Linked DNA regions of Aquitalea magnusonii. Each later gene encodes a partner of the first gene's protein in a complex. Links are inferred from orthologs where the notes say so. Each region holds a gene or a part of one and is shown in the gene's direction. Other genes may lie near its edges. The genes, in order: xseA and DLM_RS12770.

Region 1 (6,794 bases):
CCCAACCAGTCCGGCCGGGCTGTCCACCGCCACCAGTGTTGCTTGCCGGTGGCTGCCGCCATAACCCCGGCTGATCACCCCCACACGCACGCCACGGGCTTGCAGATCGGCCAACAAGCTCAGTGTCAGCGGTGTCTTGCCGACGCCACCGACATTGATGTTACCGATGACCACAAGAGGAACAGGCAAGCGATAACTGCGCCACACACCAAGGCGATAGCCGGCACGGCGCAGCGCAGAAACCAGTGCAAACAGCCCTTCCAGCGGAGCCAGAAGGGCTGTCAGCCACCATGTCGGTTGATACCAGTGGCGTTCGATCAATTGACTGAGTCGACTCACGGCGTGGTGTTCTGCGTCGCGAATGTCAGCTGCAACAAACCGGCGGCACGGGCAGCCTCCATGACGCTGACCACCGCCTGGTGCGTCGCCTTGGCATCGGCATTCACCACGACAACCGGATCTTTCTTGCCGGCTGCCGCATCACGCAACTGCGTTTGCAAGCCAGCCTTGTCCCCTGCCGCCAGCTTGCGCCCGGCCACTTCCATTTCACCGCTGGCAGCCACCGCCACGGTAATCGGCGTGGCCACTTGCTGGCTGGTATCCCCCTGCGCACTGGGCAGATTGATTTTCATCTCGGCAAACTTGGAATACGTGGTGGTAACCATCAGGAAGATCAGGATGACCAGCAGCAGGTCAATCATCGGGATGAAGTTGATTTCCGGCTCCTCCCGTTGCCGGCCGCGGCGGAAATTCATGGCTGGCTACCATTCTGGCGTTCGCCGTGTACAACTTCCACCAGCTTGACTGCCTGGGCCTCCATCTCCACCAGCAGGCCATCCACACGGGCACGGAAGTGACGGTAGAACATCATGCTGGGAATGGCCACGATCAAGCCAAATGCGGTGTTGTAAAGCGCGATGGAAATGCCATGCGCCAGTTGCTGCGGGTTGCTGGAGCCACCGGGGGCCTGGGAGCCGAAGATTTCGATCATCCCGATTACCGTTCCCAGCAGGCCCAGCAAGGGTGCCATGGCCGCAATCGTGCCCAGTGTATTGAGGAAACGCTCCAGGTGATGCGCCACCACCCGGCCTTCGTCTTCAATGGCGTCTTTCATCACTTCTCGGCTGACACTCACATTGCGCAAGCCGGCAGCAAACAATTTGCCAAGTGGTGAATGATTTTGCAGCAGTTGCAGCAATTCGGACGAGGCACCGGCGCGGCGGAATTCGGCTACGGTCTGCGCCAGCAAGCCCTCCGGAACAATCAGCGAGGCGCGCAAACTGAACAGACGCTCGAAGATGATGGCCAGCGAAATGACCGAGGCCAGTATGATGGTCCAGATCGGCCAGCCGGCCGCTTCAACAATTGACCACACGAAACATTCTCCAAAGCTGTAGCTAAACGCTAAACTTTAGCGGTTGCCAGACTTCTCGGCAACCATGGCCCATGATCAGGCGGCGGCAAAAAAAGCTTTTTCGCAAGCACCTGCAAGAAAATTCGCTAAGCTTCGATTTTCTAAGGAAAATTTGCCGACATCCACAGATGCTGTGGATAACTTTGTTGATAAGCTTGTGTACAGACAAGCCGAATGCAGCGCCAACGCCTGTTCCACACCATTGCCCGCATTTTGCACAAATAACGCAGGCCATTGTTTTTAAAAGAATTTTATTAAACCGGAAAATACCATTCTTCTACCTTGTCGGACAATTTACAGACGACAAAAAACGGTATTTTCTGCTGTGGATGACTTGACAAGCATGAATTTCAATAGCACGGCAAATGACGTAATCAGTGTTTCTTCGCTTAACCGCATGGTAAGAGACCTGCTGGAATCCGGTTTGCCACCGATGTGGATTGGCGGAGAAATATCCAATCTGACCTTGGCAGCATCAGGCCACGCATACTTCTCACTCAAAGATGCCGGCGCACAGATTCGCTGCGTGATGTTCCGCCACAAACTATCCCTGCTGCCCTTCAGGTTGGCAGAAGGCATGCAGGTGGAACTCAAGGGACTGGTGACACTGTATGAAGCGCGCGGTGATTACCAGATCAATGTCGACACCATGCGCTCCGCCGGCCTTGGGCGCCTGTACGAAGCCTTCGAGAAATTGAAAAACCGGCTAAATGCAGAAGGTTTGTTTGATGCGGCACGCAAGCGGCCACTGCCTGTTCATCCCGCAGCCATCGGCATTGTTACCTCGCCTGCCGCCGCTGCATTACGCGACGTGGTCACCACGCTGCGTCGGCGCATGCCTACCATCCCGGTCATTCTTTACCCCGCCCCGGTGCAAGGAGAAAGCGCAGCCCGCCAGATTGCCAGCGCCATTGAACAAGCATCACAAAGGCAGGAGGTTGATGTGCTGATCGTCTGCCGTGGCGGTGGCAGCATTGAAGACCTATGGTCATTCAATGAAGAAATCGTTGCCCGCGCAGTGGCCGCATGCCGGATTCCCATCGTCAGCGGTGTTGGCCACGAAACCGACTTCACCATCTGCGATTTTGTTGCCGACCGCCGCGCTCCCACGCCCACTGCGGCAGCAGAACTGGTTTCTCCCAACCAGGAGCAACTACGCCAACAACTGGAACAAGGCAAGCGTGGTCTGGAACGCGCACTTGGGCGCTTGCTGGTCGACAAATCCCAGCGCCTGGACTATCTGGCACGCCGCCTGAGCCACCCTGGCGACACCATGCGCCGACAAAGCCTAAGCCTGCAACAGGCGCAGTCCCGGCTACAACGCGGACTGGACAATCTGTTTGCCCGCCGTCGCTTCAGTCTGCAACTGGCCAACAGCCGTCTGCAGCGACACCAGCCGCAGTTGACGCAGCAGCAAGATCAGCTCAAGCAACTGGGCAGACAGTTGCAACGCAATATCCGCCAGCTTTTGCAGCACAGGCAACAAAACTTGCAGCAACTGGCGGTAACGCTGGAAGCGATGAATCCCGAAGCGGTGCTAAGCCGGGGGTATGCCATTGTGCAAAAGCGCGATGGCCAGGCGGTAAAATCGCCACAGGAGTTGCTGAATCAGGAAAGAGTCCTGCTGCGCCTGGCAGAGGGTGTGACCGAAGCAGTGATCGACCATCCGCAGGGTGCGCAGCCAGAGCTGCCATTCTAAGCGAGCGCCAACGCCTGCCTGGCTTGACAGGGCCGGGCATTTTGTTGAGCATAGAAATCAAACAACCGTTTGAAATTTCTATATGAAACCATCACCGCGCCTGCTCAAGACCCTGATTAACCTGTGGCCTCCCTTCCTTGGTGCCGGCATCAAGGTTCGCCACATCGCAGCGGACTGGAAACAGATTAACGTACAGCTGCGTCTGGGATTGACCAATCGCAACTATGTGGGCGTGCATTTTGGTGGCAGCCTGTACGCCATGACCGATCCGTTTTTCATGCTGATGCTGATGCAATCACTGGGACGTGACTACGTGGTATGGGATAAGGCAGGAGCCATTGAGTATCACAAGCCGGGCAAGGGCGTGGTGACGGCCTGTTTCACTCTGCAGGACAGCCAATTGCAGGACATCCGCCACCGCACCGCCGGGGGCGAGAAGTATCTGCCAGAGCTGACAGTGGATATCCGTGATGAAGCCGGTGATATCGTGGCTACCGTCAACAAAATCTTGTATGTAAGACGCAAAAAAGGCCGCTAAGCGACCTTTAAGCGACCTTTTTTCATGAGCAAACACTGACAGGAAGATCAGTCGACAAAGCCACAGAATACTTCACGCATCATCTTCAACACTTCCAGCGTACGAATATCACCAACCCGGTAATAAACCCGGTTGGCATCCTTGCGCGTGCGCAGCACACCTTTGTCGCGCATGATGGCCAGATGCTGGGAAATGTTGCTCTGTGAGGTTCCCACCTGCTCCACAATATCCTGCACACTGACTTCCTGGTCGCCCAGTACCGAGATGATCTTCAACCGCAAGGGATGTGACATCGCCTTCATTGCCCGCGAGGACTGTTCGATCTGGTCATCATTGAACAGCAAGCTCTGCTCCTAAGTAGTTTGCAATGCGTATTTATATTGGTTTGACTACGGTACAATACTAACTAAAAAAATCAATACCATCAAGAATTTCTAATATTCTGATTGTGGACATCATGACAGCTATCACACCCGTTTTACTCCTCATTCTCGACGGCTTCGGACACCGGCTGGAAGGTGACGACAACGCCATCCTGCATGCCAACACCCCCACCTGGGATGCGCTCAAACAGCAGTATCCCTACGGCGTGATTGATGCCTCGGAAGGCTTTGTCGGCCTGCCCAAAGGACAGTTCGGCAACTCCGAAGTGGGCCACCTCAACATCGGTGCCGGGCGGATTGTTCAACAGGACATCAGCCGAATCGATTGCGATATCGAAGAGAACCGCTTCGAGCAGAATCCGGTCCTGCAGCAGGCCATTCAACAAGCCAAGGGTTCGGCACTGCATGTGATGGGCCTGTTGTCCGATGGCGGTGTTCACAGCCATGAAAATCACATTTTCGCGCTGATCCGTGCCGCCCAGGCTGCCGGCGTTCCGCATATTTACGTGCATGCCTTCCTGGATGGCCGCGACACCCCGCCGCGCAGTGCCGAAACCTATCTCAAGCGTCTGGATGAAGTGCTGGCCAGTTGCCCGGCTGCCCGCCTGGTTTCCGTCACCGGCCGCTACTGGGCCATGGACCGCGACAAGCGCTGGGAACGCGTGGAACCCGCCTATCGCCTGCTGGTGGAAGGCGAAGGCCTGCACCATGCGGACAGCGGTCTGCAAGCGCTGGCAGCCGCCTATGCCCGTGATGAAAACGACGAATTCGTTGCGGCAAGCGGCATTGGCGCTCCGGTCAAGATGCAGGATGGCGATGTCGCCATCTTCATGAACTTCCGCGCCGACCGTGCGCGCCAGCTCACCACAGCCCTCACCGACCCGGCCTTCAATGGTTTCAGTGCGCGGCAGCCCAAGCTGGGACAGTTTGTCACGCTGACGTCCTACGGCGAGGCCTACAGCAACCCGGTGGCCTATGCCCCGCAAAAGATCAGCAACGGCTTTGGTGAATATCTCGCCGGGCAGGGCCTGAAACAGCTACGCATTGCCGAGACCGAGAAGTATCCGCACGTTACCTACTTCTTCAACGGTGGCGAAGAGCAGGTTTACCCCGGTGAGGACCGCATTCTGGTGCCTTCCCCCAAGGTGGCAACCTATGACTTGCAGCCGGAAATGAATGCTCCGCAAGTCACCGATCACATTGTTGAAGCCATTGCCTCCGGCAAGTACCAGGCCATCATTTGCAACTACGCCAATGGCGACATGGTGGGGCATACCGGCAAGTTCGATGCCGCGGTCAAGGCAGTGGAAACGCTGGACGCCTGCGTCAAACGCTGCGTGGAAGCCATGCAGGCGGCAGGCGGCGAGGTGCTGATTACCGCCGACCATGGCAACTGCGAACAGATGTACGATGCCGCCCACCATCAGCCGCATACCCAGCACACCCTGGACAAGGTGCCCTTCCTGTATGTAGGCCGCCCGGCACACATCAAGGAAGGCGGCGCGCTGCGCGATATTGCGCCTTCTTTGTTGGCGATCATGGGCCTGCCCCAGCCGGCGGAAATGACCGGCCGCTCGCTGATCGACTTCGCGTAAGACCTTCAGGCCGGCCTGCCACGCAGGCCGGCAATGAAGCTGCCCGGCATGCCGTGGCCTGTTATCATGCAGGCAACAGGTGTAATCCGAAGCGAAAATGGAATGAAACCGATATTGCTGCTAGCCCTGCTGGCTGGCGCGGCCCAGGCCGCCCCCTCCCCTGCCTCCCATCCCTTGTCCACAGCCCCACAGCAACAGAACCTGCAATCGGTGCGCAAGGAAATCGATAATCTGAAGAAGGATCTGGCGCAGAAACAGGCGGTGCAACAGGAAGCCAAATCCGCCATTCAAGAATCGGAGCAGGCAATTGCCCAAACCAATCAGGTGATTGCCAAGCTGGAAAACAAACAGAATAACTCGGCACAGCAACTGGCAGACTTGCGCCAGCAAGTGCAAACCACCGCGCGCAAACTGGCAGAAACCCGCCAGCGCGTAGCGCAGATGCTGGCCAGGCAGTACAAGAGTGGCGATCACGACGCCATGAAGCTGATGCTCAACGCCGACGATCCGAACCAGACTTCGCGCGACATGGTGTATTACCAGCATATTGCCAAGGCACAGCAGCAAATGGTGACGCAACTGATCAGCCATCAACATGAGCTTGAAGCGCTAACCTTCCAGCTGGAACAGGAGCTGGCCCGCCTGGATGCGCTGTCCAACCACAAAAGCCGGGAAAAAAACGCCCTGCTCAACAGCAAGACCAACAAGCTTGCCCAGTTGAACAAGATATCCGGCGAAATCCAGGCCGGACAAAGCCGGCTGAGCAAGCTGCAGGAAGATGAAAAGCGGCTGACCAACCTGATTGCCCAGATCAACCAGGAAATCGAGCGCCGCCGCCAGGAAGCCATCCGCAAGGCGGCGGAAGAACGCAAGGCCCGCCAGGCCGCGGCACTGGCGGCCAAGAAAGAAAACGAACGCCGCCGCAAACTGGCAGAAAGCGCGCGCAAACAAGGCAAGCCGGTACCGGAAGTGGCCAGAAAATCGGTTCCGGTACCCCAAGAGAAGCCGGTTGAAGAGGTGGCTGACAGCAGCGCGGCAGGCAAGGCCTTTGCCAGCCTGCAAGGCCGTATGAAGATGCCGGTATCAGGACAACTGGCAGGCCGCTTTGGCAGCGCGCGCAGTGAAGGCACTTCGTGGAAGGGTGTATTCATCCGCACCTCCGCTG
Region 2 (6,588 bases), 2.5 Mb from region 1 along the record:
GGCGCAGTGCAGCAACCCAATCAAGCAAGGTATATCGACGCGGCCCGACGGCAGCGACAACACGACATGCGGGTTCTTGCTCTAGCGCATGCAGCAAGGCAAGGGCAACATCTTCGATATGGACAGGTTGAATGACTTGCTTGCCATCGCCCGGTATCGGAATCAACGGCAACCGTGCCAATTGCTGCATTAAATGACTGCTGGTCCCTCCCTTGCCGACAACCAAGGAGGGGCGCAATACCATCCATTTGAGTGGAAGCATTTGCAAAAAGGCATCTGCCCTGCCCTTGCTGCGCAGAAACGGGCTGTACGCATGGACATCCGCCCCCAAGGCGGATACTTGCACAACTCGCGTAATGCCCGCTTCGGCACAGGCCTGGAACAGGGCGACGGGGGCGTCGGTATGCACCCGGTCAAAGGTTTGCTGGCGCGTGGCGGTGAAAATACCCGCGCAATTGATTACGGCATCCAGCCCCTTGACCCAGGGTAGCCAGTGCCTGGGTTCGGTCATGCTGACAAAGTCACAGCCATGGCGTCTGGAAAGCAAGCGTGTGCAGTGTCCTGCGGCTTGCAAGCGTGCATGCAGGTGACGGCCAATAAAGCCATCCCCACCCGTGAGGAGAAGCTTCATGCCCTAGACTCCTGCTTGGACGCAGTACTGGCATCATGCGCCGGGATGGCAATGAAACGGTCGATATGGCGCTTAATTTTTATTAAGCAAAAGAGCAAGCCGCCAAAGATTGACAGCAGACTGACACGCAGGCTGTCGACAAGGTCGGCATCCCAGAATAGCCAATCGCTGATGATGAGAAGTACCAACGGCACCATGGCCAGGGTCAGCCAGGTATAGTCGCGCCAGAATGCAGCGGCAGTTGCGTCCTGGCACAGGCGCTGTAGCAAGGCGGCCAGATGACGTTGCAGGATGCGGATGACAATTGTACTGATGACGAGGCTTAACAGGCATTTCAACAGCAGGGGAAGAATGTCGGCCATCTTGAGCTCCTCAGGTGTGTTCAGGAGCCCTCATCATGATTTTTACTAGCAGGCAAAGCTTCCGCTCGGCACAAACAGAAGCATTTATTTAATCCGGAATGATAAAACAGAAGCACTTCATGCTGTTTTTTCGGCACTCATCAGCTTTCGATAGCTACCCGGCGTCATGCCTTGGATCTCGCGGAATGCTTCATAAAAGTTTGATTGCGAGGCAAAACCAACACTCAGGCCAACCGACAGTACCGATGCCGATGGCTCTGCCAGCAGCATGGTGCAGGCAGCGGCCACGCGTTGTTCACGCAAATAACGTGAAAAGCCCTTGGCCAGGCGGATATTGAGCAGCTCTGATAATTGATGTGCGCCCAATCCCAGCTGTTGAGCCAACATCGGCAAACTAAGCTCTGCATTTTGGTACAGCCGTTCCTCACGCATCAACTGCTCCAGCCTGGCTTGTACCCGCTCACAGTCCACATTGCCGAGGGTGCTGGTGCGATAGGCTTCATTGGCAGCGGCAACAATGTCTTCCTGCATGGCCGGACGTAAGCCCAAGGTCAATTGCGTCAACCACAACGCCATACCGATGGCACAGGAATACAGCGCAAAAAATTGCGCTGTATGAATGCGCGTGGGCAGCAAACCGGCCAGGGCAACCAGGGCTGCAATCAGCACTACCCCCCCTACCAGCAGCAGTTCACGCTGAAAACATTCACGTTCTGCGCGAAGTCGATAGATGGAACGGGCAAACCACAGCAGATACGCCATGCCCAAGGCAAAAGCCAGGGGGAAGGCCAGTGCAAATGGCAGCATTGTGCCTAGCAATACAGGCAATAGGTGCGGCCATTTGCGCCACAGGCTGCCCTTGCTCAATGACGGGTGTAGTAAGGGATGGCTGTAGAAATAGAAACAGGGCGCGGCGGCAAACAAACAGGCCCGATAAAGCACGGATGCCAAGGCATCGGGATAGCCAAGCAACAAGGCAGCATGCACCCCCTGCAGCACTGCCAGTGTCAACAAGAAAGCGATGCCCATCTGGCGTGAATGGGGCTGATCCGGGTAACTGCCGGGGCGAAAGTGCGTGATGACAAGCAGCAGGCAACTGAATATTGAGTAACCGGCCAATAACAGGCCGCAAGCAACGATCATGGCAGTAGTAAGGTGTCCATCAGGGGAAGGCTGATTGTAAGCGAGCAGGCTGACCACGTCAGGACTTCAGCTCCCCCCATCATTCCACAGCCTTACACCGCCTTGCGCAGCGCCCAGTCAAAAGCGCGGGTGGACAGCACGCGGCGTAGCACCCAGAACACCTTGGTGGGTTTGGTGATGCGGTAGCGCTCCCTGGGGCGGCTGGCGCTGACCGCCTGCCATACCGCCTCGCCCACGGCGGTGGCGGGCAGGGTGAAGGGTGCGGCGTGGCCTTCTTTTTTAAGGCGTACTAACTGGCGTTCGTATTCCTCGCGATGCACGCTGCCGGCCACATCCACATTCTGCAAGAAGCGTTGCAGGGCATTGGGGCGGAAGCGGCTTTCAATCGGCCCCGGCTCCACCAGCGAGACAAAAATGCCGGTTCCGTGCAGCTCTTGCCGCAGGGTGTCGCACATGCCTTCCATGGCAAACTTGCTGGCGTTGTAGGCGCCGCGCCAGCGCATGGCGGCAAACCCCAGAATGGAACTGTTATAGATGATGCGGCCATGGCCCTGGGCGCGCATGACGGGCAGCACGGCATTGGTGAGTTCCCACGGGCCGAACAGATTGGTTTCAAACTGCTCGCGCATGGCCTGGCGGTGGATGTCTTCCACCGCGCCGGGCTGGCCGAAACCTGCATTATTGAACAGGGCATCCAGCCGCCCGCCAGTCTGCTGCAGCACGGCTTGCAGTGCGCGCTCAATGCAAGCGCTGTCGGTGACATCCAGTTGCAGGCTTTCCAGCCCTTCGGCTTGCAGCCGGGCCACATCCTCGGCACGGCGACAACTGGCAAACACCCGCCAGCCACGCTGGGCGAACAGTTTTGCCGTGTGGTAACCAATGCCGCTGGAGCAGCCGGTAATCAGAATGCAAGGGGGGTGGGACACGTCACAACCTCGTCGAAATCAGGCAAACAGGCGCAACCCTACACCATCCTGACGGCATTGCTAAAGCGGTTTCGCTGCGGCCTGCCAGCCTGACAAAAATATCGTGTTGCCGTGGAAATGGAATAAAATGGCCGACTACCGATTTTGCGACAAGGAAAACGCCATGGCGAAATCCGCCAAAGCCCCGGCCAGCTTTGAAACCGCGCTGGCGCAGCTGGAGGACATCATCCAGGCGATGGAAGGCGGCGATGTGCCGCTGGAAACGGCGCTGGCGTCGTACAAGCAAGGCATTGAGCTGATCAAGTTCTGCCAGGGCAAGCTGTCTGACGCCGAGCAGCAATTGAAAATTCTGGAAAACGACGAACTCAAACCGCTGGACCTCAGTAATGGCCAATGAATCCTTCATCGGCTGGATGACGCAGATCCAGCAAACCATGGAAACCGCCCTCACCCGCTTTCTGCCCTCGGCGGACACCTTGCCGCAGCGCCTGCATCAGGCCATGCGCTATGCCACGCTGCAAGGCGGCAAGCGGGTGCGTCCGCTGCTGGCTTTTGCCGCAGGCGAATTAAGCGGTGCCAGCGCGGAAAACCTGGCACGCGTGGCGGCGGCGGTGGAGATGATCCACGCCTATTCGCTGGTCCACGACGACCTGCCCTGTATGGACGACGATGTGCTGCGCCGTGGCAAGCCCACCTGTCATGTGGAGTTCGACGAAGCCACCGCCCTGTTGGTGGGTGATGCGCTGCAAACCCTGGCATTCGAGCTGATTGCCACCCCGATGGAAGGCGTAAGCCCGGCCAGCCAGTTGGCCATGTGCCAGTTGCTGGCGCGCGCTTCCGGCCATGGCGGCATGGCCGGTGGCCAGGCGATTGACCTGGCCAGCGTGGGCCAGACGCTGAACCTGCCCGAGCTGGAATTCATGCACATGCTGAAGACCGGTGCGCTGATTCGCGCCGCCGTGCTGCTGGGCGCGATGGCCGGTCAGCCCTTGAACGCAAAGCAGACCGAACAACTGGATATCTTTGCCAAACGCATTGGCCTGGCGTTTCAGGTGGTGGACGACGTACTGGACTGCGAAGCCGATACCGCCACGCTGGGCAAAACCGCCGGCAAGGACGCCGCCAACGACAAGCCTACTTACGTCAGCCTGATGGGTCTGGCCGAGGCCAAACAGTTTGCCCGCGAGCTGCGCGAGCAGGCCTTTGCCGCGCTGGAAGACTTTGGCCCGGCTGCCGATAGACTGAAACAACTGGCCGACTACATTGTGGCCCGCTCGTTTTAACCGCAGAAGCACAACAATGACTCCGCTGCTCGACACCATTCATCAGCCCTCCGACCTGCGTGCGCTGGGCCGCCAGCAACTGCCGCAACTGGCGACGGAACTGCGCGAATTCCTGGTCGATACGGTCAGCAAGACCGGTGGCCATTTTGCCTCCAACCTGGGCAGCATCGAGCTGACCATCGCCCTGCACTATGTGTTCAACACCCCGGACGACCGTCTGGTATGGGACGTGGGCCACCAGACTTATCCGCACAAAATCCTCACCGGCCGCCGCGAGCGCATGGGCAGCATGCGGCAGAAAGGCGGGCTGGCGGGCTTTCCCAAGCGCGAGGAATCGCCTTACGACACCTTTGGCGTCGGCCATTCGTCCACCTCCATCGGTGCGGCGCTGGGCATGGCGGCGGCGGCCAAGATGCAGGGGCTGGACCGCAAGTGCGTGGCCATCATCGGTGATGGCGCGATGACCGCCGGTCAGGCCTTCGAGGCGCTGAACAACGCCGGGGCGATGGATACCGATTTGCTGGTGATCCTCAACGACAACGACATGTCGATTTCGCCCAATGTCGGCGCGCTGAACAATTATCTGGCCAAGCTGATGTCCGGCCGCTTCTACGCCGCCATGCGCGAGGGCTCCAGCAAGGTGCTGGGCATGGCCCCGCCCTTGAAGGAAATTGCCAGCAAGGTGGAAGAGCACGTCAAGGGCTTCTTCACCCCCGGTACGCTGTTCGAGGAATTCGGCTTCAACTATATCGGCCCGATCGACGGGCACGATCTGGACGTGCTGGTGGATACGCTGAAGAACATCCGCAGCCTGAAAGGGCCGCAGTTCCTGCATATCGTCACCAAGAAGGGCCACGGCTACAAGCTGGCCGAGAACGACCCGGTGAAATACCACGGCGTCACCAAGTTCGACCCGGCCAACGGCCTGGCCGGTGGCAAGAGTGGTGGCAAGCCGCAGTACACCCAGGTGTTTGGCGACTGGATTTGCGACATGGCCAAGCTGGATGCGCGCCTGGTGGGCATCACCCCGGCCATGCGCGAGGGTTCCGGCCTGGTGCGCTTCGAGAAGGAACACCCGGACCGCTACTTCGACGTGGCCATTGCCGAACAGCACGCCGTTACCTTTGCTGCTGGTCTGGCCTGTGATGGTGCCAAGCCGGTGGTGGCGATTTACTCCACCTTCCTGCAGCGCGGCTACGACCAACTGATCCACGACGTGGCGCTGCAGAATCTGCCGGTCATGTTTGCCATCGACCGCGCCGGTCTGGTGGGTGCCGATGGCCCCACCCACGCCGGTGCCTTCGATATTTCCTTCCTGCGCTGCATTCCCAATATGACGGTGCTGGCCCCGTCCGACGAAAACGAATGCCGCCAACTGCTGTACACCGCCTTCTGCATGAACAGCCCCACCGCGGTGCGCTACCCGCGCGGCGTCGGCCCCGGCGTGGACATCCAGCAGGAAATGAGCGCCCAGCCGGTAGGCAAGGGCGTGCTGCGCCGCAGCGGCCAGGGCAAGGTGGCCATTCTGGCCTTTGGCAGCATGGTGGCACCGGCACTGGCGGCGGCTGAGGCGCTGGATGCATCGGTGGCCGACATGCGCTTTGTCAAACCGCTGGATACCGGCTTGATCCGCCAATTGGCCGACAAGCATGACTACATCGTCACCGTGGAAGAAAACGTGGTGATGGGCGGTGCCGGCTCCGGCTGTCTGGAGGCCATGCAGGCCATGGGCATCGTCAAGCCTGCCTTGCTGCTGGGCCTGCCGGACGACTATGTTGAACATGGCGACCCCACGGTATTGCTGGCCGATTGCGGCCTCAACGCCAGCGGCATCGAGGCGAGTATCCGCAACTGGTTGCCCCAATAGTCACAACAGCGGCCAAGAAAAACAGCGTAGCGCCCCTGGGGCCAGGCGCGCCGACGCAGGCAGTGCCAGCAGTACGGCAAGGAGGCGCAAGGCTGCAGCAAGGTTTTGCTTAGCCGCGCCAAACTGAACAAGGGGAAGTCATGGGTGGTTTTGATCTGGCAAGCTGGCTCAATCTCACAGGCAGCCCGTTCGAGGCGCTGCCGCTGTTTGTCACCAGTCTGGCCATCGGCCTGCTGATGGGGGTGGAGCGCGAGCGCAAGCACCACACCCTGGCCGGCATCCGCACTTTTCCGTTGACTGCCGTGCTGGGCACCCTGGCCGCCATGCTGGACGCGGCATCGCATGGCGTGCTGCTGCAAACCGTCGGCCTGCTGGC

Evidence for each region.
Region 2: the proteins of xseA (region 1) and DLM_RS12770 are in contact, whole or in part, in a cryo-EM structure (PDB 8TXR), measured with the Escherichia coli proteins. The link is inferred for Aquitalea magnusonii from one-to-one orthologs.

What each region holds. Positions count from the first base shown.
Region 1 is NZ_AP018823.1:228,032-234,825, reverse strand. What follows is about bases 1,072-3,935. They hold xseA (exodeoxyribonuclease VII large subunit), read left to right. Parts: upstream 1,072-1,757; coding sequence 1,758-3,113; downstream 3,114-3,935. Other genes in these bases: DLM_RS01165 (ArsR/SmtB family transcription factor), read right to left, coding at 3,699-3,935; DLM_RS01170 (DUF4442 domain-containing protein), read left to right, coding at 3,196-3,651; DLM_RS01180 (MotA/TolQ/ExbB proton channel family protein), read right to left, coding at 1,072-1,375. In the rest of the region: lpxK (tetraacyldisaccharide 4'-kinase), read right to left, coding at 1-339; DLM_RS01185 (ExbD/TolR family protein), read right to left, coding at 336-755; more of DLM_RS01180, read right to left, coding at 752-1,071; more of DLM_RS01165, read right to left, coding at 3,936-3,995; gpmI (2,3-bisphosphoglycerate-independent phosphoglycerate mutase), read left to right, coding at 4,109-5,629; DLM_RS01155 (murein hydrolase activator EnvC family protein), read left to right, coding at 5,732-6,794. UniProt on the Escherichia coli protein: Bidirectionally degrades single-stranded DNA into large acid-insoluble oligonucleotides, which are then degraded further into small acid-soluble oligonucleotides.
Region 2 is NZ_AP018823.1:2,685,254-2,691,841, forward strand. What follows is about bases 2,185-4,842. They hold DLM_RS12770 (exodeoxyribonuclease VII small subunit), read left to right. Parts: upstream 2,185-3,225; coding sequence 3,226-3,459; downstream 3,460-4,842. Other genes in these bases: DLM_RS12765 (SDR family NAD(P)-dependent oxidoreductase), read right to left, coding at 2,229-3,062; DLM_RS12775 (polyprenyl synthetase family protein), read left to right, coding at 3,449-4,345; dxs (1-deoxy-D-xylulose-5-phosphate synthase), read left to right, coding at 4,362-4,842. Outside these bases: DLM_RS12750 (NAD-dependent epimerase/dehydratase family protein), read right to left, coding at 1-631; DLM_RS12755 (hypothetical protein), read right to left, coding at 628-993; DLM_RS12760 (helix-turn-helix domain-containing protein), read right to left, coding at 1,111-2,007; more of dxs, read left to right, coding at 4,843-6,212; DLM_RS12785 (MgtC/SapB family protein), read left to right, coding at 6,353-6,588. UniProt on the Escherichia coli protein: Bidirectionally degrades single-stranded DNA into large acid-insoluble oligonucleotides, which are then degraded further into small acid-soluble oligonucleotides.